Linked DNA regions of Flocculibacter collagenilyticus. The protein of the gene in region 2 binds, or shares a complex with, the protein of the main gene of each other region. Links are inferred from orthologs where the notes say so. Each region holds a gene or a part of one and is shown on either strand. Other genes may lie near its edges.

Region 1 (15,587 bases), 680 kb from region 2 along the record:
TTTCAAAGAAGAATTCTGCATCAGCAAGACGTGGGCGGATCACTTTCTCGTTACCACTGATAACTTGACTAGGATCTTTACTTTCAATATTCGATACAAAAATAAACTTCGGCATCAAGTTGCCATCGTTATCAAATACTGGGAAGTACTTTTGGTCGTCCTTCATGGTGTAGATTAATGCTTCAGCCGGTACATTTAGAAACTTAGCTTCAAAATCACCTGACAGTGTTACTGGCCACTCTACTAACGATGTAACTTCATCAAGTAAATCTTGCTCAACCTGTGCAACACCACCTAATTTAGCGGCAACGGCTTCAACTTGCTGCGTAATGACTGCTTGACGTTCTGCAAAATCAGCCATGACATATGCATCTTTCAACGCAGTTAAATAGTTATCGGCATGAGTCAATGTCACGTCTTGCGACGAATGGAAACGATGTCCGCGTAATGTTTGTGCCGACTGCTTACCCAATATTTCACCGCTAATGACGCGGTCACCAAATAGCATAGTAATGGTATGAACTGGACGAATAAATTGCGTGGTAAATGCGCCCCATTTCATTGCTTTAGGGATTGGTAGCTTGGCTAATGCCGAGATAATAATATCTGGGATCAACGCATCTACGTCTTTACCTTTAACTTCGGCTTTATGCAGTAGCCACGCACCTTTATCCGTTTCTAAGCGCTGCGCTTGTTCAACAGTAATGCCGTTTGAACGTGCCCAACCAGCTGCGGCTTTTGTAGGATTACCGTCTTGGTCAAATGCCGCTGTGATCGCAGGACCACGCTTTTCAACTACTTTATCAGCTTGCGCTTCGCTCAGCGCGGTAACATTAAGCGCTAAACGTCGAGGTGCGGCATACCATTGAATGCTTTCAAAAGTTAGCTCAGCCTTGTTTAAGCCTTCTTCAACGTTATTACGAAATGCTTCAGCCAGTTTCTTAAGTGACTTTGGTGGTAGCTCTTCAGTGCCAATTTCTACTAAAAAGTTTTCTGTTTTGATGGTCATCTAATTATCCTTACTGGCCTTGCTCTGCGTTGCTTTTACACAATGGGAAGCCTAATGCTTCACGCGCTTCATAATACGCTTGCGCACACGCTTTAGAGAGTGCTCTTACACGTAAAATATAGCGTTGGCGCTCAGTTACCGAGATCGCATGCCTTGCGTCAAGTAAGTTAAATGCGTGTGATGCTTTCATTACTTGCTCGTAAGCTGGTAAAGGTAAGCCGCTCTCAATTAACTTTTGACTTTCTTTTTCACACTGATCAAATTGAGCAAATAGCGCAGGCACATCAGCATGTTCAAAATTGTAAGTAGACTGCTCTACTTCATTTTGGTGGAATACATCACCGTAGGTCACACGGCCTAATGGCCCATCAGTCCATACCAAATCATAAATGCTGTCAACGCCTTGAATATACATGGCTAAACGCTCTAGCCCGTATGTGATCTCACCCGTTACTGGTGAGCACTCTAAGCCACCGACTTGTTGGAAGTAAGTAAATTGCGTAACTTCCATGCCGTTTAACCAAATCTCCCAACCTAGACCCCAAGCACCTAGCGTTGGTGATTCCCAGTTATCTTCAACAAAACGGATATCATGTACTAATGGATCTAAACCTAACTCTTTTAATGAGCCTAAATACAATTCTTGAATGTTTTCCGGTGACGGCTTCATTACCACTTGGAATTGATAATAGTGCTGTAAACGGTTTGGATTTTCACCATAGCGGCCATCGGTTGGGCGGCGACACGGTTGAACATAAGCACTGCTCATTGGCTCTGGGCCAATCGACTTTAGGAATGTCATCGGATGGAATGTGCCAGCACCTACTTCCATATCTAATGGCTGAATAATGACACAGCCTTGTCTAGCCCAGTAATCTTGTAGCGCAAGGATTAGACCTTGAAAGGTTTTAATATCGTATTTTTCCATGATAAGGGGACTTTTTACGTTGATTTAGAATTCTAAAAATTGGCAGCAAGTATACCTTGCGCCAAGGCTAAATTGTAGCGCCTCGCTTACTTATTGTGCATCAAATATCAGATTGGCCAATACAAGTAGGCTCTAAATGACAGCAATCAAGAAAAATGCCTATGCATGATGGACTTAAAATTGCAGACAGGTGTATGATGAATTTCATTGTAGCCGTATTCGCTGTTATAACATGACTAAAGATTGCTTTGAATAAACCACGCATCCTGATCGTTGATGATCGTCACGACATATTCTTAAGCGCAAGTTTTGTGCTGGAGGACAATGATTATTGCCCACTTCAGGCGAGCAGCCCCGATGAAGCTCGCGCGCTGCTCAAACAAGAAAGCGTCGATTTAATTTTACTGGATATGAATTTCTCCCTTGATACCACCTCTGGTGAAGAAGGACTCGCATTTTTATCTTGGCTAGCGACATCAGAGTTTCAGATCCCAGTAGTAGCAATGACCGCGTGGGCAAATGTAGAACTTGCCGTAAAAGCCATGCAATTAGGTGCGGGAGATTTCATTGAGAAGCCTTGGAAAAATCAGCGTTTACAACAAATCATTAAACAGCAATTAGCGCTCGCCAATTTACAAGTTCAAAACCAAAAGCTGCAACAACGCCTAGAACCGACTAACAAACTTGAATACAAGTGGCGCTCTCCCAGTATGTTACAACTGTTTGCTGAAATTGAAAGCGTTGCTAATACCAACGTAAATATTCTGCTTACTGGCGACAACGGCACAGGTAAAAGTTTTATTGCTGAAAGAGTACATGAGCTGTCAAAACAAAGTACAGAGCCGTTTATATCAGTGAATATGGGAGCCATTTCTGAGAACTTGTTTGAAAGTGAGATGTTCGGACATAAGAAAGGCGCATTTACGGATGCCAAGAGTAATAGAATTGGTCGATTCGAATTAGCCAAGCATGGCACACTGTTCCTTGACGAAATTGCGAATATCCCACTTTCGCAACAAGCAAAGTTATTGCGGGTGTTAGAGTCAGGTCAATACGAAGCCTTAGGCTCCAGTCAAACTCAACAAATGCACGCTCGTATTATTAGCGCCACCAACGGCGATCTTAAAAAACTCATCGTTAACGAAGCGTTTCGTGAAGATTTGTATTATCGTCTGAACACCCTTGAATTTCGTGTACCGTCTTTACAAGAAAGACAAGCAGATATTGTTCCACTCGCTGAATATTTTATTGATATTTATACGCAAAAATACCAAAAACCCGCGCTTTCACTAAACACGCAAGCTAAACAAAATTTAACTGGTTACCATTGGCCGGGTAATATTCGAGAGTTAAGCCACTTGATGGAGCGAGCAGTTTTACTGGCTAAAGGCAGTGAAATAACAGAGCAATACTTGCCACTTTCAAGTTCACCTGCCAGCAACAGCCAAGATTCTATTAGCATGATGACATTAGAACAGGCAGAAAAAGCACTTATTAAAAAAGCACTGAACAATACTGATAATAATATGACTCACGCTGCAAAATTACTTGGGCTTACTAAATCCTCCTTATATCGCCGTTTAGAAAAGTATGACGACATTCAAAGGTAAAAACCTTGAACGCTTTATTACCTTATGGCTTAGCCTATTCGCCATGCTATTTTTATTGCTGAATTATGTTCTACTGTCGCAATTAGCGTTGTTAACGTGGCAAATCGTGCTGATTACCTCAAGTTTAACCATTGCTTGCATCTATGCGATTAAGGTGTTTCGTGCCAACGTCATGTGCAGTTTCCGTCGCGCATTGCTACACCTTGAGGCCGTACGTCAAGAAGACTACAAGCAGTATGCAAAAGCGGAATTTCCCACTGGCATTGTTGGCAAGTTTCATCATCAACTTCGGAACTTGAGTGAAGACCTTGCGGAGAAAAAGAAGCGCTACGATCAGCACGCGTTCTTGGTATATCAGCTTATTGACCAACTAGATACCCCAGTATTGGTTTTCAACCAGAAAGATCAGCTCACCTACGCTAACGGTGCGTTTAGCCACCTTTACGAAGGCCAACATTGGCAAATGTTTCGTCACGTCTCCTCAAATATGCTTGGGCTAGTTAAAGATGAAGGAGGCTGGCAATTACAATCGCAAGAGCAACAAAAGAAACAGCAGTGGCAAATTAGCCAAAGCAGCTTTATTGATGCGGGAATAGCGCATCAATTATTAGTGTTTACTAATATTGAGTCGGCCGTTAGAACTAGTCAGGTAAAAGCTTGGCAACAAATGATCAGCGTGATGGGTCATGAAATCCGCAACTCCCTTACTCCCGTTTCTAGTATTGCAGAAAGTTTAGCGGAACGTGCGACTAATCACAGAGACAAAGATGCACTAGGCCTTATCTCTGAGCGCTGTTTGCACCTGCAGGACTTTATTAATCGCTACGCATCATTAACGAAAGGCATCCATTTACACTACCAGCACATAATCACAGAGCAACTGGCTGGCCGGTTAAAAGGACTGTTTAACCAACAAAACCTAACCATCTTATTAAAGGCCAAACTCATTTGGGCAGATCAATCCCTTTTAGAGCAGGTACTTATCAACCTGATCAAAAATGCTTACGAAGCAGGTGCCAAAACGGTGAGCCTAGAATTTAGTGAAGATAAACACAAAAGCTGTATGAAAGTGGTTGATGATGGCCATGGTTTTGCCAATCCAGAAAATGCCTTTGTTCCCTTATTTTCTACCAAGCAAGATGGCCAAGGAATTGGACTGAGCTTTTGTCGCAATATTATTGAACAACATCAAGGTCATATCCGCTTAGAAAATAATCATGGCAATGGGGTGACTGTCCAGATCACACTACCATTGAAAATCATCAAGATTCAATAGCAAGGATGTTAGAACGTGGTGACTGAATAACGTGTCCGATATCGGACGGTAACAGTCCGATATCGGTAAATCGAATCGAAAGCGCGCTATTATTTTTAAGTAAACACAACTAATACACCCTGCATAGCAATGAACCAATGCAACATCTCTAACTATCCAATCACCCTGAATCCCTTTATTTATAAGCCATGTTGTACGTTAATCGCACAAACAAAGAAACATTAGCGGTTAAGCATTCAACGCTGGCACGTTATTAGCAATTCACTCCTGAGATACACCCACAGCAATTGAAGTTACTGCTAGGTGAAAGGCAATTGAGCCTCACGAACTTAGATAAACTGAACGATTAGAGTGAAAGCGCGCCAATACTGTAAATGAAGCGGGTTTACATTACGCACTGCAAACAGAAACAGGAATAATAAGATGAACCATATCATGTATCAACTCAAGCAGGCTTGGGCTGGGTTAAGTGAAAAAAAGGGATTCATGGTGGCAGTCGTTACCACTTTAGGTATCACTTTAGGCGCTTTATTGTGTATTCTAACCTTGGCTTACATACTGATTGCTAAACCTTTACCTTACCCCGATCAGCAAGATTTATATCAGGTTAACTTTACCTTGTTTAATGATAAGGACGAGGAAGTTGCCAGCTCTCATACCTACCCTGGCGTAGTGCATCTGTTTGACAAGCAAACCCTATTTAGCCAATCAGCACTGGTAAAATATGAAGAAAACGTGCTGATTTCTCATCCTTTACAGCCCATGGTAAACACCACCTTTATCACGCCCGATTGGTTTGTGCTCGTAGACGGTAAAATGGCAATGGGACGCACATTTGAGCAATCCGAAAGCAAAGACAGCTTCAACCCAGTGGCAATATTGAGTTATGAAGCCTGGCAAACACAATATCATGGTGATCCCAACATATTAACGCAGTCGGTCACCTTTAACGATACCAGTTACCGCATTGTTGGTGTAATGGATAAATCGTTCATCGAGCCGCAAATTTATCAGCAAGGTATTAATTCTGATGTATTTTTACCTTGGGACTATAACTCCACTGCTGAAAGATTACGTTCAGCTTGGGGCATGATTGATGGCGCATTATTCTTTGTTGGCAAATTAAACAGCGAGATGAGCCAAACTCAAGTAGAACAGTCACTGACCACTTTGATAAATAGCACATGGCAGGAAAATGTTCAGTCTATGGCATTTTTCAATGGGTGGTCTTCAAAGATGGGCTTATTATCATTTCAAGAAGCGATATTAGGCGATAGCCAAGGCACCGTGCTATTGCTGTTAGTTGGTGTAATAGGCTTGGTCTTAGTGGCTTGCGCCAATATCACTAACCTATTTATGTCTCGTACTGCAGAGCAGCAACACCAATTAGCCATCCATGCAGCAATAGGAGCTAGTAAAAAGCACCTATTCCAAACTTTGTTTGCCCAGTCTGGTTTACTGGTTTTTATCTCATCTGTCGTGGCGCTGATAATCGCTAATGCAGGCTTCTGGGTATTACAACAATATCTAGCTGAGCGCTTACCTCGGGTTGATGAGTTAGCAATCAACGCTTTCACGTTAAGCGCAGCTTTACTTATTGCTCTTTGTTTAGGTTTATTCTTTGCTCGCCTAAGTGCCAGCATGATTAACTACCGCGCCTTGAATACGATTTTACAGTCTAGCGGAAAAGGGACTGGTGTGCAGGTTTCAAGAAAAGTACGTCGTTTCCTTATCACATCTCAGGTTGCCATTGTAACCGTGCTAATTTTCGTCAATATGGGGTTGTTGAAAGACTCATTGAAAGCCATTAACCAACCACTGGGGTTTAATACTGAAAACATCACATCGCTTGAACTGTCGCTTAATGCCGCTGATGAGGTTACCAATGAAGAGAAAAAGACCATGGTATTGGCACTCAAAGAAAAGTTATTGGAACTGCCTCAAGTTGAAGCTGTCTCTCTAGGTGCTACACCCTTTGATGATGCCGCAGTGGCTGGCCAGAATATTGACTCTACTGATGAGCGTTTCGTGGTTAAAACTAAATCGGTTGACGGTAAGTACTTTGATTTAATCAATCAACCGCTTATTGAAGGTGATTTATTTAGCGAAGCCGATCTTAAAGACGGCAATAACCTGCTGATCATCAATGACGTTTATGCCAAAGAAATAGCACCACAAGGGAGCGCAATCGGCAGCAAAATCAGATTTACCAGAAACCTTACCTTAACCGTTAGCGGTATAGTAAAAGGCGTATACATGCCCACCGAAAGTGACGTTCCTATGCGCGCATTTAGGCTAACCACTGAAGCCGATACGCGCTACATGATCAAACTTAAACCAAACCAAAGCTTATCGCGCGAACAAGTAATTAGCCTAACGCAACAAGTAAACAATCAGCTAGTGATTAAACAAATGAATACCCTGAATGAACTGCGCGATCAACGATTATTTACCCAATACACCACCGCCATTACTAGCGCTGTATTAGCCATGTTAAGTTTCTTTCTGGCTACTATTGGCTTATATGGCGTTATTAGTTATGCCACTCAAATGCGCAAGCTCGAATTAGGTACACGCCTTGCCATTGGTGCCAAGCGTGCAGACATCACCCATCTGATTATAAAAAATAATGCTGGTGCCGTAGCGATAGGTATCGTTGTGAGTATGTTTGTAATATTGGCTTTGTATCTTGGTTTTTCTGAGGATTTAGCCAGTTACGTGAACATTCAACTGGTTTCACTCTTTGGGGTAACACTGGTGTTGATTAGTGTGATGGCGTTAGTTGCCTGTTACTGGCCGCTACGTTCAATTATCAATGCCCGCCCTATCGACTCTTTAAAAGGTAGTCAGTAGTCATCGTGAAATCGTCAGGAGTACTTAATGGATATAGTTAAGAAAAAGCCACAACATAAGCTGTTCGCTAACTATAAGCTTCAACTTATCATTGTGGTTTCGACAGCACTAGTGCTGATGCTGATTTGGGCTATCAAAATGGCTGGCGCAGTTTCAGTATCGCGCGATGATATTTTAATAGAGCGTGTTGTAATGGGGGATCTTGAAGTCAAAACGGAAGGCTTTGGCGTACTCAGTTCAAATAAACAGTTACTGCTTACTACATTGACTCAAGCTACCGTGAAAGAGATTGTGCTCAAGCCTGGCGCAAACGTCACCGTTGATAGTGTTATTGTTCGCCTCGAAAACCCTGAGCTGATCCAAGAAATGGAAAATGCACAGCAAGAGTTAGCTCAAGCACAAGCGAATTTACGCCAATTAATGCTCAACAATAAGCGTGAAACACTTAATGAAACGGCCAGTCTAGAAGAAATCATAGCGCTGTTTGAAACGGCATCACTGAATCGTCAAGCTGAAGAAAAGTTAGTTGAAAAAGGCATTGTGTCGCAGCTCGCGTACCAAGAGTCTGTACTAGAAGAGCGCCAGCTAACAAAACGTATCAGCATCCTTCAGCAACGCATTGCGCAATTAAAACTTGTTCATGCAGAGTCGGTAAATATTCAACAAGAAGTTGTTAAGCAAAGGCAAGGTCAGCTGAATATTGCTCAGTCACGCTTACAAGCACTTGAAGTAAAAGCGGGGTTTAATGGCGTATTACAGAGGTTATCTGTAGAGCTTGGACAAAGTCTTGCCTCAGGTCAGGAAGTAGCTTTAATCGGCAGTGTTACTGATCTCATCGCGCTCGTTAGAGTACCGCAAAGCCAAATACATCACATTGAAGTAGGACAAAGCGCTATTATCAACACCCGGCAGGACAAAATTACTGGCACAGTCGCCCGTATCAACCCTATGGTAGAAGATAACACGGTAGAGGTAGAGATCACCCTGCCCGCCAATCTTCCAACCAGTGCCAGACCACAATTAACCGTAGACGCAACCATTATTGCTGACACATTAAAAGCAGTGTATTACATCAAGCGCCCAGCTAATGCTCAGCCTTTTAGTGAAATCGCTCTCTATCGCCTAAACAGTGAAATATCTAAAGCCGAACTACGTACCCTAAAACTAGGTCGCGAAGCGGGTCGTTATATCGAAATTTTGACAGGTGCAGACGCGGATGATGTGTTTATCATTTCTGATTTACCAAACCAAAAAAACACCGCATTAGAGCTAACCGTAAAATCTTAAATTCAAAAATTTAACTAGCAGGAACCAGCATCATGAGCGAGATTAAAATTCAAATGAGAAACATTTCCAAAGTTTTTGAAACTGAGGATATGGAAACACACGCATTAAAAAACGTTAACCTAACCATTTCAGCGGGCGACTACGTGTCTATATCTGGCCCTTCAGGTTGTGGTAAGTCTACACTTTTATCACTGCTAGGCCTGCTTGATATGCCCTCAGGCGGAGACTACATAATTGAAGGTACTAATGTTGCTAATCTGTCACTTGATGATGCTGCTGAAATCAGAAATAGCAAAATTGGCTTTATATTTCAGTCATTTAATCTAATTGATGAAATCACCGTTTTTGACAATATTGCCCTGCCTTTGCGTTATAGCAACAAAAAGCTCAGTAACGCTGATATCGAGCAGCGTGTTAATAGATGTCTAGAAATGGTGAGTATGACTCACCGAAGCCAGCACAAACCGAACCAATTATCTGGTGGTCAGCAACAGCGTATTGCCATCGCACGAGCATTAGTCGCAGAGCCTGCTATCTTATTGGTCGATGAAGCAACGGGTAATCTAGACTCGAATACGGGTGACCAAATAATGGATGTACTCGACGAGCTAAATCAAAAAGGCACCACCATCTGCATGGTAACGCACGAGTCCCGCTACGCAGACAGAGCCACAACTCAGCTTAAACTATTAGATGGCGAAATACTGACTTCGCCATCACCAGCAGAGTCGAAAATCGCAGTTCATGCCTGTTAGTTTTTCTTACACTGAAATAAAAGGAATAAAAAAAGCACTGTTTAAAGTGCTTTTTTTATCGATACAAGAAACTATTTAAAGCTATAAAACTTCAAATATTCAGTAACTAAACGTCTAGATTAGCCACTTTTAATGCGTTATCTTCAATGAATGCACGTCTTGGTTCTACTTGATCGCCCATTAACGTTGAGAATAACTGATCTGCACCCACTGCATCTTCAATCGTTACTTTAAGCATACGACGGCTTTCAGGATCCATGGTTGTTTCCCATAGCTGTTCTGGGTTCATCTCGCCCAGTCCTTTATAACGTTGTATATACAAGCCACGCTTAGATTCTGCCATCAGCCACTCTAGTGCTTCTTTAAAGCTGCTAACGGCTTTAGTACGTTCGCCACGTTTAATGTAACCGCCTTCTTCAATTAGGTTATGGATTTCTTTACCTAATGTGCCAATATTTTCATAATCAGCTGAAGATAGGAAGTCATGATTAAATACATAAACATGATCAATACCATGTTGGCGCATCGTCACTTTTGGCATAAATAAATTACGCTCTGTATCTTCGTGAATACCGGCAGTATAAAGAGCACCATCAACCTCAATATCAACTAATGACTGAACAAATTCATTCGACCACTGTTCAATGGCTGCTTTATCTTTACAGTCTTCTAGTGTCATTGTAGAGGTATAAATGAGTCGCTCTAGCATGTGGTATGGGATTTTACGCGACAAGCGCTCTATCGTGGCAAATGTACTATGATAAAGCTTAACCATTTTCTCTAGCTGTTCGCCTGCAATTCCTGGCGCTTGATCATTTACATGTAGCGATGCGTTATCTAATGCTAATGTAGTTAGATACTCTGTTAGCGCTGGATCGTCTTTAATATAGCGCTCTTGTTTGCCTTTCTTCACTTTATAAAGTGGCGGCTGAGCAATATAAACATAACCACGCTCAATGATTTCAGGCATTTGACGATAGAAAAACGTCAATAGTAACGTACGAATGTGTGAACCATCCACGTCGGCATCGGTCATGATTACAATTGAATGATAGCGAGTTTTATCAGGATCATATTCATCACGCCCAATACCACACCCTAATGCGGTAATTAATGTTGCAACTTCTTGAGAAGATAGCATTTTATCAAAACGTGCTTTTTCAACATTCAGAATTTTACCCTTTAGTGGCAAAATTGCTTGGTTTTTACGGTTTCGTCCCTGCTTAGCAGAGCCGCCCGCTGAGTCACCCTCCACTATGTAAATTTCAGAAAGTGCAGGATCTTTTTCCTGACAATCCGCTAATTTACCTGGCAAACCTGCTAGGTCTAGTGCACCTTTACGTCGTGTCATCTCACGTGCTTTACGCGCTGCTTCACGCGCTCTTGCGGCATCAATAATTTTACCAATAACGTTCTTTGTATCTTGCGGATTTTCTAGTAAGAATTCGTTCAAGTACTCAGACATTGCACTTTCAACCGCAGATTTCACTTCTGATGATACTAGCTTGTCTTTGGTTTGAGATGAGAACTTTGGATCAGGTACTTTTACTGAAACAACCGCAGTTAACCCTTCACGCGCATCATCACCTGTTGCACTGGTTTTCTGTTTTTTATTGTAACCTTCTTTTTCCATGAAGGTATTTAGTGTACGTGTTAATGCCGCTCTAAAACCTGCTAAGTGAGTACCACCATCACGCTGTGGAATGTTATTAGTGAAGCAGAATATGTTCTCTTGGAATGAGTCATTCCATTGCATTGACACTTCAACAGAAATACCATCTTCTTCACGCTCAGACGTGAACGAGAATACTTTAGGGTGAATTGGCGTTTTATTCTGGTTTAAGTACTCAACAAATGCTTGAATACCACCTTCGTATTTGAAGTGGTCATTACGATCATCACGCTCATCTTGAAGCCTAATGCTAACACCAGAGTTTAAGAATGATAATTCGCGTAAGCGTTTTGCCAAGATATCGTAATGGAATTTAATGTCTGTAAACGTTTCAGGGCTTGGCCAAAAACGTAATTCAGTACCTGTGCTTTCTGTGTCACCAATCGCTTTTAATGGCTCATCTGGCACACCATGACGGTAAATTTGTTCATGGATTTTGCCTTCGCGACGGATCGTTAACTGTAACTTAGTCGATAAAGCATTTACTACTGAAACACCAACACCGTGCAAGCCACCGGATACTTTATACGAATTGTCGTCAAATTTACCACCTGCATGCAGAACCGTCATAATAACTTCTGCTGCTGACACACCTTCTTCTTCATGAATAGAGGTAGGAATACCACGCCCATCATCACGTACTGATACTGACTCATCGTTGTGAATGGTGATCACGATATCAGAACAATGCCCTGCTAACGCTTCATCAATCGAGTTATCTACGACCTCAAATACCATGTGGTGAAGACCAGTGCCATCATCAGTATCACCGATATACATTCCAGGTCTTTTTCTTACTGCATCTAAGCCCTTCAAAACTTTAATGCTGGAAGAATCGTAATTATTTTCAGACATATTATTTTTCCATTAACCACGTATTTGCCCATGTTCCACGTGAAACATTGCATTATTTACGCTAAATTTTGTTTGAATATCCGCAACCTGAGTTTGATCAATACAAGTGACAAATACTTGTGAAGCACTGTACTTCATTAAGTCTGCCAGCAAATTTTTATTATCATCATCAACTTCAGACGGTAAGTCATCAAACAGTAAAATTGTATCTCGTGCGGTGCACGAATAAATATACTTACTTTGTACAACCTTTAAGATGTACAACAATAACTTTAACTGCCCTCGCGATAAAGTATCTTGGATAGCTAAACCGCGTGATTGAATTTTCAAGTCGGCCTTATGAGGACCAGACTGAGTAAAACCATACTTCAAATCACGCTCAAAATTAGCATTCAAAACATCTTTAAGCGACAGTTCTTTATTCCAACCTTGATAGAAACTAAAGTCTATTTCTTCTAAAAAGTTGGCTTTAGAAATAATTTGTTCAAAACATTGTGAAAGCTGTTCAAATAAAGAATCCATATACTGCTTACGAAGCTGAGTTAATTGTTCGCCAGTGTCGGCTAATGCATTATCCCAGTATTCGTATTGTTCTTTATTAATTACACGTTGCTTTAACAAAGCATTTCGGCTTTTTAATAGTTTTGTATAGGTAAGCCAAAGTTGATGAAAAGAGTGTTCCACGTGAAACAATCCAAAATCAATAAATTGCCGTCTTACTTTTGGTCCACCAAAAAATAAGTTAAAGCTGTCTGGTGTAACAATTTGTACTGCTACACAACTTGCTAATGACGATAAGCTTTTAACCGATTCGCCATCAACTTTAACCTCTAACCCACCTGCTACATCGCGCTTAATACCAATGCGATTTACTTCTTTATCTTCCTGATTTAATTTACCAAATAATACAAAGTGATCATGCTCATGCGAGATAATCTTATTAACTTGGGTAGCACGAAATGAGCGACCTCTTGCTAAATAATAAATCCCTTCAAGAATACTTGATTTACCACTTCCATTCTTACCAACAATAAAGTTAACGCCACGTACTGGCGTTATTACTTGCTGCTGTAAGTTTCTAAATTGATGAAAGTTTAGTTCGCTAAGCCACATTAACTATAAAATTCAACACTATAGACGCATTGGCATAACCACATACATGGCATCTTTATTTTGCTCTGCTTCTATCAGTGCGCTGCTATTACCATCAATTAATGTGATCACAACTTGTTCTTCTTTAATATTGCCCAGCACGTCTAAAATATAAGAAACATTAAAACCAATTTCTATGTCTGGCCCGGCATATTGAATACCAACCGATTCTTCCGCTTGTTCTTGCTCAGGGTTATTAGCCGTAATTTGTAATTCGCCATTTGTTACATTCAGTCTAACGCCACGGAATTTTTCATTAGACAAAATTGAAGCGCGATTAAATGCAGCGCGTAAATCGTCTTTATCTGCGGTAATGAACTTATCACCATTGCGTGGAATAACCCGACGATAATCAGGAAAACGCCCATCCACTAATTTACTGGTAAAGACATAGTGATTATCAACAAGGCGGATATGATTAGTGCCCATTTGAACCGTGACTAATGTGTCATCACTTTCAAGCAAACGCATAATTTCAAGCACGCCTTTTCGCGGAATAATCACTTGGCGTTGCTCTGCAACAGCGTTATTAAGCTGATAGGTGGCAAGGGCTAAGCGGTGACCATCAGTAGCCACTGTTCTTAATGTCTGCCCTTCAACCTCAAACGACATGCCATTCAAATAGTAACGTACATCCTGATTCGCCATTGAGAACTGAGTCGCATCGAGCAATTTACGCAGTTGTTGACGCTCAATTTGAAACTCTATATCGCCTTCCCAGCTTTCTAAATTCGGATACTCAGTGGCAGGTAAAGTAGACAAAGAAAAACGACTTTTACCACTTTGCAGAATCAGTGAGTCATTTTCTACACGAATATTTAGTTGGCAACCGTCTGGTAAACTGCGACAAATATCTAGTAACTTTTTTGCCGGAACGGTAATAGCGCCCTCTTGATTAATATCATCAATTTGAGAGGCTGCAACCATTTCAACTTCTAAATCTGTGCCCGTTAGCGATAGTGAACCCTCACTAACATTAATGAGTACATTAGATAAAATAGGTAGCGTATGTTTGCGCTCAATCGCTCCTGAGACTAGCATTAAAGGTTTTAATATTGCGTCTCTGTCTAATGTAATTTGCATATATAAATATCCACTGATTGAAATTGATATAAACGATTATGAAGAAAGTGTACGTATTAAGTTTTGGAAATCTTCCTTAATTTCATGATTTTCCTCTTTGAGCTCATTAATCTTACGGCAGGCATGCAGCACTGTTGTATGATCTCGCCCACCAAAAGCATCACCAATTTCTGGCAAGCTATGGTTAGTTAATTCTTTTGCTAATGCCATGGCTAATTGCCTTGGCCTTGCTACTGATCGGCTACGGCGTTTAGACAATAAGTCTGCAACTCGAATTTTATAATATTCCGCTACCGTTTTTTGAATATTTTCTATAGTAACAAGTTTGTCTTGTAATGCGATTAAATCTCGAAGCGCTTCTTTCACAAAATCAATGGTGATAGGTCGGCCAGTAAAATTTGCATTCGCTTTAACACGATTCATCGCACCTTCAAGTTCACGTACATTCGAGCGTAAACGTTTGGCAATAAAGAATGCAACTTCCTCAGGCACCTTCATTTCTTTTTCTTGCGCTTTTTTCATTAAGATCGCAACACGCGTTTCTAACTCTGGCGGCTCAATAACAATCGTTAATCCCCAACCAAACCGTGACTTTAAGCGCTCTTCCACCCCATCAATCTCTTTCGGATAACGGTCACTGGTAAGAATAATTTGTTGATTGCCTTCAAGTAAGGCATTGAATGTATGAAAGAATTCTTCTTGCGAACGTTCTTTTTTAGCAAAGAACTGAATATCATCAATAAGCAGCGCATCAACTGAGCGGTAATATTTTTTAAATTGTTCAATTGCATTGTTTTGCAATGCTTTTACCATATCTTGAACAAAGCGCTCTGAATGCATGTACACCACTTTTGCATCAGGCTTTCGTGCAATAATGCCATTTCCCACAGCATGTAATAAATGCGTTTTACCTAACCCCACACCGCCGTAGATAAACAGTGGGTTATACGCACCACCAGGATTATCAGCAACTTGCGTCGCAGCAGCACGTGCTAGTTGGTTTGATTTACCTTCAACAAAATTATCAAACGTATAGTTAGCTCGCACACTTGAACCGCCATCACGACTGATCATACTTTCAGGGGGAGCAATTTTATTACTTCGAGG
Region 2 (15,464 bases):
GCGCTTAGTTTTTCTAGTACCGTATTCGCTGTAAAAGTATTAGAAGAACGCGGTGAAATGGCCAGTATGCACGGTAAAATTGCGATTGGCATATTGGTTATGCAAGACGTATTTGCAGTGCTGTTTTTAGCGATTAGTACAGGTAAAACTCCTAATGTATTCGCCCTTGGTTTATTAATTTTATTGCCAGTGTTACGTCCAGTGTTATTTCTTGTTTTAAACCGTTCTAAACATGGTGAAGTGTTGCCCTTGCTGGGGTTCTTTCTGGCGTTGATTGTGGGCTACCACGCGTTTGAGTTTGCAGGTATCAAAGGTGACTTAGGCGCATTAATAGTGGGAATGTTATTTGCCTCGCATAATAAAGCGTCAGAGCTTGCAAAGTCTTTATTGCATTTTAAAGACTTTTTATTGGTGGGATTCTTTTTAACAATAGGGCTAAATGCATCATTAAGTATGGAAGCATTAATTGCGGCTTGTATTGTGGTGTTGCTGTTACCAATTAAGTCTTGGTTGTATTTTTACTTTCTTAAAAGTTTTAAATTGCGCGCCCGCACATCATTACTCTCTACATTTTCCCTTTCGAACTACAGTGAGTTTGGCTTGATTGTGTGTGCGTTAGCAGCCAGTAATCAATGGATTACGTCAGACTGGCTTGCGGTGATTGCGGTAGCGGTGGCAATTACCTTTATTATTGCGTCTCCCCTCAATGCTCATGCAAATGAAATTTATGTGAAGTACGAGCCCTTTTGGGACAGTTTTGAATCGAAAGAGCGCTTACCTGAAGAAAAGCCTGTGTCACTAGCACGTTCAAAGGTATTAATTTTTGGTATGGGACGGATAGGGCGAGGTGCATACGAAACGTTAATAGAGTCGTATCCTCAGCGCGTAACAGGTGTTGATATTAACCCAGATTGTGTGAGTAAACATGTTGATGCTGGTCGGTTTGTGGTACTTGCAGACGCGACCGATCCAGATTTTTGGCAGAATATAAATCATTCAGACGTTGAAATGGTACTGCTCAGTATGCCTAAACATGCGCAGAACGTGTATGCATTAGAACAATTAAAAGCATCCGGCTTTAATGGGCGAGTGTCAGCGATAGCGTTTTATTCTGACCAACAAAGAGAGCTAGAAAAAATGGGCGTGGATTCTACATTTAACTTTTATTTAGAAGCAGGTACAGGTTTTGCCGAGCATGTGAAAGCAACTTGGCAGCACTCGAGTTCGCGATAATGTTTGCGTCAAATAAGAAGATGTAGCAAGGCTATGCTACATCTTAAGCTATCCAAATACAGCCGAGAAAAACAGTCGAGCAAATACAGATTATGACTGTTGCTCGGAAAAGGCAGCAAAGCACTCCTCACCTGTCATCATCGTCGTTTTGTTGGCGAAGTCATAAAATGCAGGCTTTTCGTCAATAAATATTTGATGATCTAATTCCGCATTGAAATCGTTAAACAGACCCACAGGCATAATATATTTATGGCTTTCTTTTAAGCGGTAAAATAAATGGGTTCCACACGCTTTACAAAATCCACGCTCTGCCCACTCTGATGAAGCATATATGGTAAGCGGAGCATCATCATTAAAGGTAACATTAACGCCACAGTCAACGGCTAAGAATGGTCCGCCGCCCCACTTTCTGCACATATTGCAATGGCACACGCCAACTTTATTATCTACGTGATTTGCAGTAATGTTAACGGCACCGCATAAGCAAGAGCCAGACACATTAGCAGCAGATTGAGTAGGTGTTTCCATGTAGTTTTCTCCTAGTTAGTAATTTATCTATTTAGTTATTACTGCCTTACTACTTCTTACAGGTTAGCATTGTGCTTTTTAATTTTATAGCTGCGTACGTAAATAAAAACCTTGTTAAGTAATTGGTAAATAGAAATAAAAAAGTGGTCACTAGTAACCTGAACCACTGCAAGTACGTGATTAATCAATAGTAAAAATCGAGAGCGAAATGAGAGTGAATATTAAACCTGTTATAGAAAATGACCATGAGCACGGAGAGTGTGACGAACACTGTGATACACAGTGTAATGATAACTGCTCAAATAAGACATCAACTTGTCACTCTCAAATAGATCAATTATTAGCCGTGATGCGCGAATTGCGTGATCCTGAAACTGGCTGCCCTTGGGATCTCAAGCAGACCTATTCCACAATTGTGCCTTATACCTTGGAAGAAGCGTACGAAGTAGCTGATGCAATTGAGCAAGGCGATTTTGATGAGCTAAAAGGGGAGTTAGGAGATTTACTCTTTCAGGTTGTGTTTTATGCCCAGCTTGCTAGCGAAGAGGGGCGGTTTGAATTTAGTGATGTTGTAGATGCGATACACGAGAAGCTAATACGTCGCCATCCTCATGTATTTCAAACGAATGTTAGCTTTACTGAAGCGCAGGTGAAAGAAAATTGGGAGCGTGAAAAGTCTCAAGAGCGCGACATTAGGCATCAACAAGGCAAGGCTCGTTTACTAGATAATATTCCTCATAATTTACCTGCGCTCTCTCGTGCTAATAAAATTCAAAAGCGCTGTGCTACGGTGGGGTTTGAATGGCCAGATATTCATGGCGCACTTGATAAAGTGGTGGAAGAAGTCGAAGAACTCAGGGCTGAATTACAACACAAAGTGGTGAATGAAGCACAGCAACAAAGCATAGAAGAGGAATTAGGCGATTTATTTTTTTCTTTAGTTAATGTCTCTCGTTATGTGAATGCTGATCCTGAACAAATAATGCGGCAGGCCAACCGGAAATTTGAACAGCGCTTTAATCAGGTTGAACACGTTTTTATCGAAAAAGGACAATCACTTCAAACGGCCACGCTTCAAGAAATGGATAACGTTTGGCAGCAAGTAAAACAAAACCAAAAGCGCGATAACTCTTAATAACTATGGTTAAAGTTGTCTAACACGGTTGAGTAAGCGCTGCTTTTCTTTAGCTGTTTTATACTAGCGTTCATAAACGAAATGAAACGTTTATCTACATCTTTACTGCACATTAAATGCCGAGCGTTAGGATCGGGTGGATTAGCAAATTTGAGGACTGAAATTTGATATTTTAACTTCGGATTTTTCTTTAAAATCCAGCTTAACTCTACTGGGTTAATTAAATAGTAATCAATGCGTTGACGAGAAATAAGCTTAAACACATGCCGCTGTATATTGTCGCCAAAGCTGTGGGTTAAGTAGGAAAGACCCGCAACAGGAGTTTTATATCTCGTCAAACTGCGATCAATTTTGTCGCCGTAAGAAAATCCCTGCTGATGCCCCATAATAAAATCACTTGATAGTAGCTCGGTTACGGTAGGAGGACGTTTAAAGTAATTTGCGAGTTTTTTATGCGTGGCAATGACGTAAGGCTTTTCTAAATAAATAGCATCAGTAAATTGAAACCATTTTTTCCTTTCTTTCACTTTATAACTACCTGCAAAACAGCTATTTACCTTACCTTTTAAATGGTGCACTACCGATGCCCAATCGGGCGCTGTTTGATAGGCAAGCGTGATGTTTTGTTGTTCGGCAATCTGATTTAACAGTTGAATAATAATACCGTCTGATTCACTGCTTGTTTTAGTGTAATAAAAAGGAGGGCGCTCTATGTAAACAATTTGAGCTACTTTAAACGGGGCATTCAGTGCCGACTCTTTACTGATGCTTTGGGTGGCATAGGCAGGGACAGATGTGATTGAATAAGCAGCGATCAGCAAGCTTAAGGCTAAAATAGTGCCAGCTTTGACGTGAGCGATAAGTGGATTGAGTGCGATTTTAAAAAGGTACACCATTATTCCCTTGCACATGTTTTTGCACAATCTAACATGCATCACAGCAGCTTACATTGAGGATAAACTTTATTGTTATTATTACTGCATGTATTGCTACCTACTATAAAAGAAAGGTTAGCAAACAATGCTAAAAAATCAACTTGCCCTTAATTGCGTGCGCTGTTGCTCAAGCGTAAAAAAGCTCCAAGCAATGAATCGACTTTGTTTGTTACCTTGCGACATATCAACCACTTTCACTTGCTTCGCGTTTATTTTCTTTAGTGTTTGTTTTAATGTTTTTAGGTTGTCTTTATTTGACACTAAACTCGTAAACCATAGGCTTTGAGTACTAAATTGCTGGCTTTCAATTATCATGTCTGTAATAAATTTCGCTTCACCACCTTCACACCATAGCTCTGCTTGTTGTCCACCAAAATTCAACGCCTTAGTGTCTTTTTTCGACAGCACTGTATGCTTACCCGACGGCTTTCGCTTGGCTTTATTGGCTGCTAAATTAGTAATTTTGCGTTGCGTACCTTGTTGTGCCGCTTCAAGTGATGTGTGAAAGGGTGGGTTACACATTGTAAAATGAACCTGTTGAATTTGCTTTTGCTGTTTTGCAGATAGATTGGCCTTTGGGTGTTGTAAAATATTCAGAAAGTAATGCTCAGCTTGAGGCTGATGAAAAACACTGATCTCTTTTGTGAGCTTATTAGCTTGACATAGTTGTTGTGCACACTGTACTGAAATAGGATCAATATCACTTGCGATAAAGCGCCAACCATAACTCTTGTTACCAATGAGCGGATACGCCAAATTGGCACCCGTGCCAATATCCAGCCCAATAATATGTTTACCTTTGGGAATGTTGCCATCGTTACTTTGTGCTAATAAGTCAGCGATATGATGGAGGTAATCTGCGCGGCCGGGGATCGGTGGGCATAAGTAGCCTTGTGGAATATCCCAAAACTTAACTCCGTAATAGTAATGCAACAGCGCTTGATTAAGGGTCTTTACAGCAGCAGGATCTGCAAAATCAATGGTTTGCTCGCCTTTGGGGTTTAACTTAGTGAAAGATGCTAGTGCAGGGGTAACCTTTATAAGCTCAGAAATAGGGTAGCGAGTCTGATGTAAGTTTCTTGGGTGCATAAAAGTGATGTCCTAGCGCGAAAAGTAGTGAAGTTTGTTTTGCAGATGGCAGTGATCATAACATTTTCAATTTCTTCAGAACATCGTTGAACTGCGGATAAGTTTATACTGAAAAATAAATCAAATCGTGCTTAAAAGACAATAAAAACTTGAAATACACTCAATCCTGTATAAATATACAGTTATGCGTAAAATTGTACATATAGATATGGATGCGTTTTTTGTATCCGTAGAAATCCGAGATAATCCCTCCTTGGCTGGAAAGCCAGTGGCCGTTGGGGGGAAGTCTGATCGCAGAGGAGTATTGTCAACCTGCAACTATATTGCAAGGCAGTATGGTGTTAGTTCGGCGATGCCCACGGCAATTGCCAAGCAAAAGTGCCCCAACTTAGTTGTTGTACCCGGTAGAATGGAAGCCTACCGCGAAGCAAGTGAGCAAATCCGAGAAATATTTGAAGAGTATACAGGCAAAATTGAGCCGCTTTCGCTTGATGAGGCGTATTTAGATCTTTCTGAATCTAGTTTGCACCAAGGCTCTGCTACGCTTATCGCTCAAGAAATTAGAGCCAAGATATACAAAACAACCATGTTGACTGCATCAGCAGGTATTGCACCTATTAAGTTCTTAGCCAAAATAGCTTCTGATATTAACAAGCCGAATAACCAATTTACTATTGCACCTAATGATGTACTGAATTTTATTGAAACGCTGCCACTAAAAAAAATTCCCGGTGTTGGTAAAGTGACGACGGAGAAACTAAAACGTTTAGGTTTAGAAACGGGGGGCGATATAAGACGTTCGAAAGAAATCTTTCTAATTGAACATTTTGGTAAATATGGGCGGGTTTTATGGGATCGCTGTCATGGGATTGATAACCGAGCAGTGGAAGTGTCAAGAATTAGAAAGTCTGTGGGGGTTGAACGAACCTTTGAAAAAAACGTTAGCAGCCTAGACGAATTGTCCCGCATTTTAATTGAAAGGTTGTTGCCAGAATTAGAAAGGCGTGCACAAAAACATTTAGCTACACGCAGTATGAATAAGCTTGGTGTAAAAGTTAAATTCGCAGATTTTCAACAAACAACTAAAGAACAAAAGCACAATCAAATAGAACGAAACACCCTGATTGAGTTATTACAAGAAGCGTTTTTTCGCGGAAACGGAAAGTCAGTGAGATTGTTAGGTATTCATATTGGGTTAGACGATGATGCGAATACATTCGAACAATTAAACTTTGATCTATAGTAAGTCAACATTGCCATAATTCATCATTATTCAACCTGATTGATGTCATTTTTTATACTTAATATTTAGCCCACACGTTGGATATTGAAATAGTGATGAGCGGTTAAGGCTGAGATAAAGTCATTGATATAAAATACTTTTTAATATTCATTGTTTTTAATTTAGGTAAAATAGAGCGTATTAATTAACCTTCCATTAGACTCGTCAAGGGATCAGGATGCACAAAAACTTCATCGTCTTAGTGGTTATTACTATGTTGGCGCTAACAGGTTGTGGCGCTGAGAATAACAATGCCAGCGAACCTCATGCATCAAGCAAAACGCATACTCAATCCTCTGGCAACAGCGGTATCGCAGCGACGCCCTCACAGCCAACAGAACCCGAATTTAATTTAGAGCAGGTACAACAGGCTTACCGTAACACCCAACTGACGGTGCTAGATATTTCAGAGCGTAGTCGCGAAGGACGAAACTCAATTGCTATTACGTTATCGGTGCCATTAGACCCTTCACAAGATCACCAATCGTTTTTTAATATTAGTGCGAAAAATCAAGGTGCTGTCGATGGGGCTTGGATAGTTTCTAAGTCTGGTAAAACGGTTTGGTTTCCTTTTGTAGAGCCTGATTCAGCTTACGATATTACGATTTATGAAGGGCTGGTGGCTGCAAATGGTCAACGTTTAGCGATGACTAAAAATGCGCGTATTAAAACCAGTCAATTAGCGCCCAGCGTAAATTTTGATACCACTGGTGCATTTCTTACACAAGGGCTAGGTAATGGTTTGCCGATCGTGTCGGTTAACGTAAAGCAAGTTGATATTAATTTTTATCGTGTAAAAGAAAAAAGCCGCGAACCGTTTTTGCAAGAAATGTCGAGTCGACGGGCTTATTGGGGCATTGAGCGCGTGACACAATTTGCGGATTTAGCATATACCGGCCGATACGATCTAAATATTCCAGATAACACCCGTGTAGAAAGAAGCATTGATATTGAGGGAGTGAGCGAGCTTGAACTGCCAGGTATTTATCTTGCGATTATGAATGAAGCTGGTGCGTACAATAAGCATCAGATGATGTGGTTTTCTGTGACCGATATAGGGTTACATGCGCGATTTTATGAAACGCAGTTGGATGTTTATGCCTCCTCTTTGAAAACTGGGAAGGCATTAGCTCAAGTCAATATCAGTTTGGTCAATAATAAAGGCGAAATTCTGCAACAAAGTCTTACGTCCCCTAATGGGCAAGTTTCTTTTACCAGTAACTTAACATCGGCTGCTCTTATCGTTGCGCAAAATGAACAGCACTTTTCTGTCATTGAAATTAACAAGCCAGCGCTAGATTTATCTGATTTCAATATAGGTTTAAGGCCCAACAAACCACAACAATTATTTATATACGCACCTAGAGATTTATACCGCCCCGGAGAGTTAGTGCACTTTAATGCATTGCTGCGTAATGATGATGGTCGATTAACAACGTCTAGTGTATTAAAAGCGGCAATTAAAAGTCCTGATGGAACCAAGGTTAAAACCTTTAACTGGAACAGTAACACGCAAAACTTTTATCAATATCAGTGGCACATCCCTGCCAGTGCACCAGTAGGGGCTTGGCAGCTTGAAGTGAAGAGTGTGGCAGGAAAAACATTTACTTATCAATTTAAAGTAGAAGAATTTTTACCAGAACGATTAAAACTCACCTTTAACCCGAAAAACCCCCAAGAAATAACGGTAATGACAGATCAAAAAGCGCTGAAAGTGCCTGTAATGGGGGAGTATTTATTTGGTGCACCCGCTGCAGGCAATCGCTTATCAACAGAGGTTAGTATTTCACAGTGGCGTAATCCGATAAAAAGTTTGCCAACATTTGAGTTCGGCGATATTCAACAAACAAGATTTAATAAGCGGCTAGCGCTCAAGGATATTCAACTCGATCAAGAAGGCATTGGCGAGCTTGTATATCAAGGTAATTGGTCACAGTTGCATTCTCCACAGTTGCATTCTCCACTGCGAGTTAAATTTATTAGTAGCTTATACGAGTCTGGCGGTAGACCTGTTTCTCGTACGTATTCAGGGTTGGTTTGGCCAAGTGAGAAAATGCTTGGTATTCGTACCAGCTTTGGTGATGTTAATCCGCCAGCACATTCAACAGTTAGTTTCGAAATTATTAAAGCGTCGTTAGATGGCGTTAAACATTCAGCAAATGACTTAGACATAAAATTAATTCGTGAAGATCGCCGTTATTTTTGGGTTTACTCTGACCATCAAGGCTGGCACTACGAGTGGAATGATAATGAATATGTTGAGTTAACAGCATCGCTAGATATTAACCATGACGAAGTAGGCCGCGTTGAATTTCCTGTGACTTGGGGCAACTACCGCTTAGAAGTGCGGGATACAAACCATAACTTGAAAACGAGCACCCGATTTTATGCAGGTTGGAACTGGTATGAAGATTGGCAAAATAGTCAGGCGGGTAGCGGGGCTGCTAGGCCAGATAAAGTAACAATGGCACTTGATAAAGCAGCATTTAATGCAAGTGATACAGCTAAGGTAACCATTGTACCGCCGCAGGCTGGTGAAGCCGTTATATTGGTTGAAGGCGATGCACCGCTTTGGATGAAAAGGCTGCATATTCCAGCTGAAGGTGCGGTTGTAGAAATTCCCATATCTGCTGACTGGCAACAGCATAATATTTATATTAGCGCAGTGGTACTGCAAGCTGGAAATAAAGTAAAAGCGCTTACTCCGAAGCGCAGTTTTGGCTTAATTCATTTACCTTTACAGCGCGAACAACGAAAACTAAATGTGCAGTTTGATGTGGCAGACAAAGCGTTACCAAATAAAACCTTACCAGTAAAGGTGATGGTGAATAGTGCCGACCGTGATGCTGAGGCTAACACAAAGGCTCAAGGCGATACTTCGCTACCTGCTGCTTTTGTTACGCTGGCGGCGGTTGACGTTGGCGTACTTAATATCAGTGACTTTAACACGCCAGATCCGTTTAATGCTTTTTTTGGGCAGCGACGCTATGAAGTTGATGTACGAGATATATACAACAACGTCATTGAGATTAACCAAGCGGATAAGGCAAGGTTGCGATTTGGCGGTGATAGTGATTTAACGCGTGGAGGCAAGGCGCCACTTTCTGATGTACAAATAGTCTCTTTATTCAGCGGATTAGTGCCCTTAAATCAGAATGGAGAAGCCATCATTCCGCTCAACATTCCTGACTTTAATGGACGACTACGTTTAATGGCGGTGGCATTTACTGATGAAGAGTTTGGTCATGGAGACACTGAGGTCACGATTGCCGCGCCAGTGGTGACGCAAATTGCAATGCCACGCTTTTTAGCTATGGGCGATGAAACAGCAATCGCATTGGATGTGACAAACTTAAGTGAACAGCGCCAAGACTTATTCGTTAAGCTTAATGGTGCAGGCGCGATAGCACCACTTAACCATTCGCAAGATATTACGCTGGAAGCGGGGACTAAGACTACCTTACATTATAATGTTAAGGCGGAAGGGCACGAAGGGCTGGCAACGTTTTCGTTGCTGGTATCAGGAGATAACTTACCTGAAAACATTGATAAAAGTTGGCATTTAGGGTTGCGTCCTGCTTATCCTGCGGTTCATACCCGTTTGCAAAAAGTGTTGAATCAAAATGAAAGTGTAACACTTGAACAAAGTAACATTAGCGCGTTGTTACCGAACACAATTCAGGCATCAGTTGCTATTTCACCGAATGCGAATATCGATCTGAAAAACCAGCTTACCCATTTATTACAATACCCATATGGATGTTTAGAGCAAACCAGTAGCCGAGTATATCCGCTCATTTTTGCAACGCCCGACAAGCAAAAGCAGTTCAGTACTAATTTGATCAGTGAAGAAAAGCGGCAAAGCATGATCAACAAAGGCATCGAAAGATTAGCAATGTTGCAGTTAGGTAATGGCGGGTACGGGCTATGGAGTAACACTGCAAGTGAGGAGCATTGGCTAACGACTTATATTGCAGATTTCTTGGTTAATGCTAGAGACATGGGCGTTACAGTACCCGATGAGATGTTAGCTAAAACATTACAGCGCCTACAACGATACTTAGCCCGAACACGTAGCTTTTATGATGAACGCTGGAGCGAAGATAGTAAACATTACTATTTTGCGTATAAAGCCTATGCTGCATATGTGCTAGCTGCCGTCAATCAAGCGCCGCTGGGAGCATTGCGAAGTTTGGCAAAGAACCACAGTGCTAATGCCCGCTCTGGGTTATCGCAGTTACAGCTCGCCATCGCGTTATTTCGCATGGGAGATAAAAAGTTAGGGGAAAAACTGTTAGCAGATGCATTAAATAATCTGCCCAAAAAACGCGACAAGTTTTTAGGCGATTATGGCAGCCAAATACGAGATTTAGCGTTGATGATACATCTATTGCTTAAGCATGATTTGGACGAGCAAGGTGCTATAGCACTAAGTTTCACGCTAGCAGAGCAGCTTAATGTGCGAGAGTATTTAAGTACCCAAGAGCGTAACGCATTATTTTTGGCAGGACTTTCGCTCGCAGAAATACAGAGCCAGCCTTGGTCGGCTGAGATAATTATGGGAGCTGCTAGCACAAAATTAAATCAAACCGCTGCTTATCATAAAACTCTAAATGCTGAGGCAATCGATAATGCCATCAACAATACCATCAACAACGGCATCAACAACGGTATAACGATAACAGCGAAAAGCGAGCAGCCTGTATTAGCTCGTATCAGTGTTAATGGTTATGGAACTAAGCCGCCAGCGGCAGTCGCTAATGGTATGTCGATACAGCGCCATTGGTTAAACCTAAAAGGGGAAGAGGTGAATGTACAGCAGGCAAAAGTAGGTGAGCTGTTGTTAGTAAACTTACAGGTGCGGGCAGAACAAATAACGCCAGATGCTTTGGTTGTAGATTTACTGCCAGCAGGGTTTGAACTGGAAAACCAACATTTAGATCACGCTATTAAACTTGATGAAATAAAGGTAGACGGTAAAACCATCCAGTACTGGCAACAACGCAATCAAGTTAAACATCAGGAATACCGTGATGATCGCTATGTGGCAGCGCTAACGTTGCTTAAAGGGCGTAACACTCATTTATTTTACTTGGTGCGCGCCGTAACTCCCGGCAAATACAAAGTGCCTTCTGCGTTAGTTGAAGATATGTACCGCCCAGAAATAAGGGGAGTAGGTAAAGCAAGCCCTGATATACACGTTATTCAAAAGTAATATGGAATTACTTCGGCGGAGTGTGTTAGCAATGTTTCAGCGTCAACAGAAAGTGGGAATGACTAAAAAGTCGAAATGGACTGTTGTGTTATTCGCGACGCTGGTAATTGCAGTAATGGTCATTAAGTTACTTGATCATGCTTATCCCTTAAATTTGCCCAAGCATAATCAACTTTTTGCTCGGGTAGTGGTTGACGAGCATGACGTGCCTTTGCGTACTTTTGCCGATGAGAAAGGTATCTGGCGCTATCCGATTGCGTTGCCAGAGGTGTCGCCACTTTATATTGAAGCGTTAATAAATTATGAAGACCGTTGGTTTTGGTCTCATCCGGGCATTAATCCATTTTCGTTATTGCGAGCGATGAAACAAAATGTGTTGAGCGGTCGCATTGTTTCAGGCGGTTCAACGTTATCGATGCAAGTTGCTCGCATTTTGCACCCTCACGAACGAAGCATGTGGGGTAAGCTCAAACAGATGATGCGCACTATTCAATTAGAGTGGCATTTAGAGAAAGCACAGATTTTGCAGCTTTACCTTAACACCGCTCCGTTTGGCGGCACGATTGAAGGCGTTCAAGCGGCAAGTTTCAGCTATTTAAATAAATCAGCAAAGCAACTTACTCATGCTGAAGCTGCATTACTTGCTGTTTTACCGCAGGCTCCAACCCGTTACCGCCCAGATTTGCATAACCAAGCGGCGCAACAGGCGAGAGACAAAGTATTGCAGCGATTGGCGAAGTTTGGTGTGTGGTCACAAGAGGTGGTAGATGACGCTAAGTTGGAACAGGTTTACAGTTTTAATTTTCGGCCAGAAGAAATAGCACCATTACTTTCCCGTAGATTACTGGCTTTTTCTGACGGTCAATCTGTTGTTAAAAGCACCCTAAATAGTGACCTGCAACAAGCCGTTAAAGATGTGCTGACCGCATATATGAGCAACCAGCCTAAGTACAGTTCAGCAGCAGTATTGGTGGTAGACAACCACACATCGTCAGTAAAGGCTTATGTTGGCACAGCTGCTTTTGCGGATGAAAGTCGCTTTGGGTATATCGACATGATACAAGCAGTGCGTTCGCCCGGCTCTACATTGAAACCTTTTCTATATGGGTTAGCTATGGATGAAGGGTTAATACATTCGCATTCATTGTTGGCTGATGTACCAAGAAGTTGGGGGGCATACCGGCCGTCAAACTTCAATGGCGCGTTTAATGGACCTGTATCGGCCACGGAAGCGTTACAACGCTCACTGAATATGCCAGCTGTAGACTTACTAGCACGGTACGGTGTTAACCGTTTTGTCGCCCAATTAGCCAATGCAGGCCTGCCATTAACCATCCCACAAGCCAGCCCCAATCTATCAGTTGTGTTAGGAGGTGCGGGTACGTCGTTAGAAAAGCTAGTTCAAGCTTATTCATCGTTAGCAAATCAAGGAATGGTAAGCGAGTTACGTTTTTTACAAAACGAGTTAGCTAAACCTAAACAGAGCCGCCGTTTACTTTCTGTAGAAAGTGCATGGGTCATTCAAGACGCATTAGCAAAAATTCGCCGACCCGACAGTATCAATACCCTAGCCGTTACCGCACCAAAGCAACCACTTGCTTGGAAAACGGGAACGAGTTATGGACACAGAGATTCATGGGCGATAGGTGTGAATAAAGACTATACCGTAGGTGTATGGCTAGGTCGACCCGACGGCACTGCTATGCCGGGTCATCATGGCAGAGTGACTGCAGGGCCTTTATTATTTAGTGTGGCAGATTTATTAGGTGATCAGCCTGAGTCTATTAGTAAACCAGAAAATGTAGAGCAAGCCGCAATTTGCTGGCCGTTAGGTACACTTATGCATGAACAAGCACCACGCTTTTGTCAGCAACAGCATATGGCGTGGATCATAAATCGTGTGGTACCGCCAACTTGGCACACAGCTGATAATGATGCATGGCAATCTGGCATTGTAACGTATTGGATAAATGCTGATTCGGGCTTAAGTGTGACAATGGATTGCAATGTGGCAAGCAAGCGGCAACAGCAGGTAGCTGTTTGGCCTAAGGTGTTGGAACCATGGGTAAGCCACAATGCCCGACGTCATCAATTACTCCCTGAATTAGACGATAACTGTAGGAATACAGCATTAACGCAAACAGTAACGTTAAAAATTACAGGCGTTGTGCCCAACAGTATTTTTCGCAAATCAGGTGAGATGGGGCAGTTTCCAAGCGTTTGGCTCAAAAGTATAGGCGGTGCTGGTGATAAAAATTGGTATATCAATGGTAAATACAAATACACGACGCCTGCGAATAACAGCAAGGAACATATACTATCGTCAAAAGGCCAACAACAAATCATGGTACAAGATCAGCAAGGCAATACTGATATGGTTACAATTAACGTGCTTTAACTACGCTATTAAAAGCAGGCGGAGTTTAAAAATGATAATTTGTTGATTGCTATATTGTTTGGTATAAACAATACGATTTGTTTTTCTTTAATAATAAATAGGATGCTAGATGTCTTATCCAAAACCAAGTGTGGTTACTGATTTTCAACAAGCGTGTTCAAGTAATGACTGGGATGCTTTAGTTGTTATTTCCCCTGATTTAAATTTACCAGATGCAACAAGCGTTGCTGACTTTTTAACAGCGGCTGGAAAAGTGGACTTACGCATTGGTAAAGAGCCTGTATTAATGGTAAATGATTTGGTGCCGGGCTCCCGCCTTATCTTTTCTCCAACAGGTGCCTTAGCGCGAGATTATGATGACAGTCGTCGCTTTTACGACGCTGCCAATAAAGCGGCTGAACTTGTTAGAGCATCAGGGGCTAAAAGACCTTTATTTTATATTAATGGTGCTCCTGACACTGAGCTCTTTTCAGCTGCGGCCGAAGTTGCATATTTTGGGGCTAGCCAAGCACTATGGCAGCCGTTAGAAGCAAGGGAATCTAAAGTTGAAGCCGAAATAGAGCCTGTTGAAGAAATTGGTATTTTTTCAAATCACTCTGTCAGTGATTGTTGGTTAGGTGCTGTTGAGCTGGGAAGAAGAGCGGCACGTGACTTATGTGGCACTGAGCCTGAGCGTATGTCACCGCCTAAGTTTGCTGAATATTGCGAAGCTTTGTTTGAAGGGACGCCAGTAAAGGTTGAGGTTATTAAAGACCGCGACACACTTGAACAAGACTACCCGTTGTTATCGGCGGTCGCTCGTGCATCTTGGCAAGTAGAGCGCCACCACCCAAGAGTAATTCGATTAGAATATACTGGCGAAGGCGACATTGATCGTACATTAATGTTTTCCGGAAAAGGCTTAGTTTACGATACCGGCGGAACAGATCTAAAAGTAGGCGGGGCAATGGCTGGTATGAGCCGCGATAAAGGTGGCGGCGCAGCGGTTGCTGGATTTATCAAAGCCGTTGCAGAATTAAAGCCAAAAGGCTTAAAGGTGATTGCTGAAATAGGTGCGGTGCGAAATAGCATTGGCTCAGATGCGTTTGTAACCGATGAAATTGTTACTGCAAAAAATGGTATTCGCATTCGTGTAGGCTGCACAGATGCTGAAGGTAGGCTGGTAATGGGAGACATTTTAGGTCGCCTTGCAGAACGTGCAGTGGATGAAGTGAACCCTGAGTTATTTACCGTTGCGACCCTTACAGGGCATGCAGCACGTGCGATGGGGCCTTATACGGCACTGGTTGAGAATGGACCTGCCAGACGTAATGGTGTGTCACAGAAAATGGCATATTACGGTGATATGTTTGGTGACCCAGCTGAGTTGTCTCGCTCACGTCGCGAAGATTGGGATTTTGTAAAACCAAAAACGTTAGCGGACGACTTGTTAAGCAGTAATACTGCGCCGTCATCTGTTACGGCAAGAGGACACCAATTCCCACTGGCTTTTTTAGCCATAGCGTCAGGGTTAGACAAGCACGGCAACGATAGCGACCAGCCATTACCATTTGTACATATTGACGTTGCTGGCAGTGCGGTAGAAAACGGTGATTGGCAACATGGTAAACCAACTGCGGCAGCGGTATTGATGATGGCTGCAACTTACC

Evidence for each region.
Region 1: the proteins of dinB (region 2) and dnaN are in contact, whole or in part, in a solved structure (PDB 1OK7), measured with the Escherichia coli proteins. The link is inferred for Flocculibacter collagenilyticus from one-to-one orthologs.

What each region holds. Positions count from the first base shown.
Region 1 is NZ_CP059888.1:541-16,127, reverse strand. The notes cover bases 12,429-15,400. They hold dnaN (DNA polymerase III subunit beta), read right to left. Parts: upstream 14,481-15,400; coding sequence 13,377-14,480; downstream 12,429-13,376. Other genes in these bases: dnaA (chromosomal replication initiator protein DnaA), read right to left, coding at 14,517-15,400; recF (DNA replication/repair protein RecF), read right to left, coding at 12,429-13,358. Outside these bases: glyS (glycine--tRNA ligase subunit beta), read right to left, coding at 1-1,003; glyQ (glycine--tRNA ligase subunit alpha), read right to left, coding at 1,020-1,937; HUU81_RS00045 (sigma-54-dependent transcriptional regulator), read left to right, coding at 2,186-3,547; HUU81_RS00040 (sensor histidine kinase), read left to right, coding at 3,528-4,823; HUU81_RS00035 (ABC transporter permease), read left to right, coding at 5,247-7,676; HUU81_RS00030 (HlyD family secretion protein), read left to right, coding at 7,704-8,963; HUU81_RS00025 (ABC transporter ATP-binding protein), read left to right, coding at 8,996-9,718; gyrB (DNA topoisomerase (ATP-hydrolyzing) subunit B), read right to left, coding at 9,825-12,245; more of recF, read right to left, coding at 12,258-12,428; more of dnaA, read right to left, coding at 15,401-15,587. UniProt on the Escherichia coli protein: Confers DNA tethering and processivity to DNA polymerases and other proteins. Acts as a clamp, forming a ring around DNA (a reaction catalyzed by the clamp-loading complex) which diffuses in an ATP-independent manner freely and bidirectionally along dsDNA.
Region 2 is NZ_CP059888.1:677,367-692,830, forward strand. The notes cover bases 4,285-7,133. They hold dinB (DNA polymerase IV), read left to right. Parts: upstream 4,285-5,104; coding sequence 5,105-6,163; downstream 6,164-7,133. Other genes in these bases: rlmF (23S rRNA (adenine(1618)-N(6))-methyltransferase RlmF), read right to left, coding at 4,285-4,920; HUU81_RS02995 (alpha-2-macroglobulin family protein), read left to right, coding at 6,381-7,133. Outside these bases: HUU81_RS02965 (cation:proton antiporter family protein), read left to right, coding at 1-1,233; HUU81_RS02970 (GFA family protein), read right to left, coding at 1,324-1,761; mazG (nucleoside triphosphate pyrophosphohydrolase), read left to right, coding at 1,976-2,896; HUU81_RS02980 (substrate-binding periplasmic protein), read right to left, coding at 2,893-3,792; more of rlmF, read right to left, coding at 3,928-4,284; more of HUU81_RS02995, read left to right, coding at 7,134-11,417; pbpC (penicillin-binding protein 1C), read left to right, coding at 11,449-13,815; HUU81_RS03005 (M17 family metallopeptidase), read left to right, coding at 13,925-15,464. UniProt on the Escherichia coli protein: Poorly processive, error-prone DNA polymerase involved in translesion repair and untargeted mutagenesis. Copies undamaged DNA at stalled replication forks, which arise in vivo from mismatched or misaligned primer ends.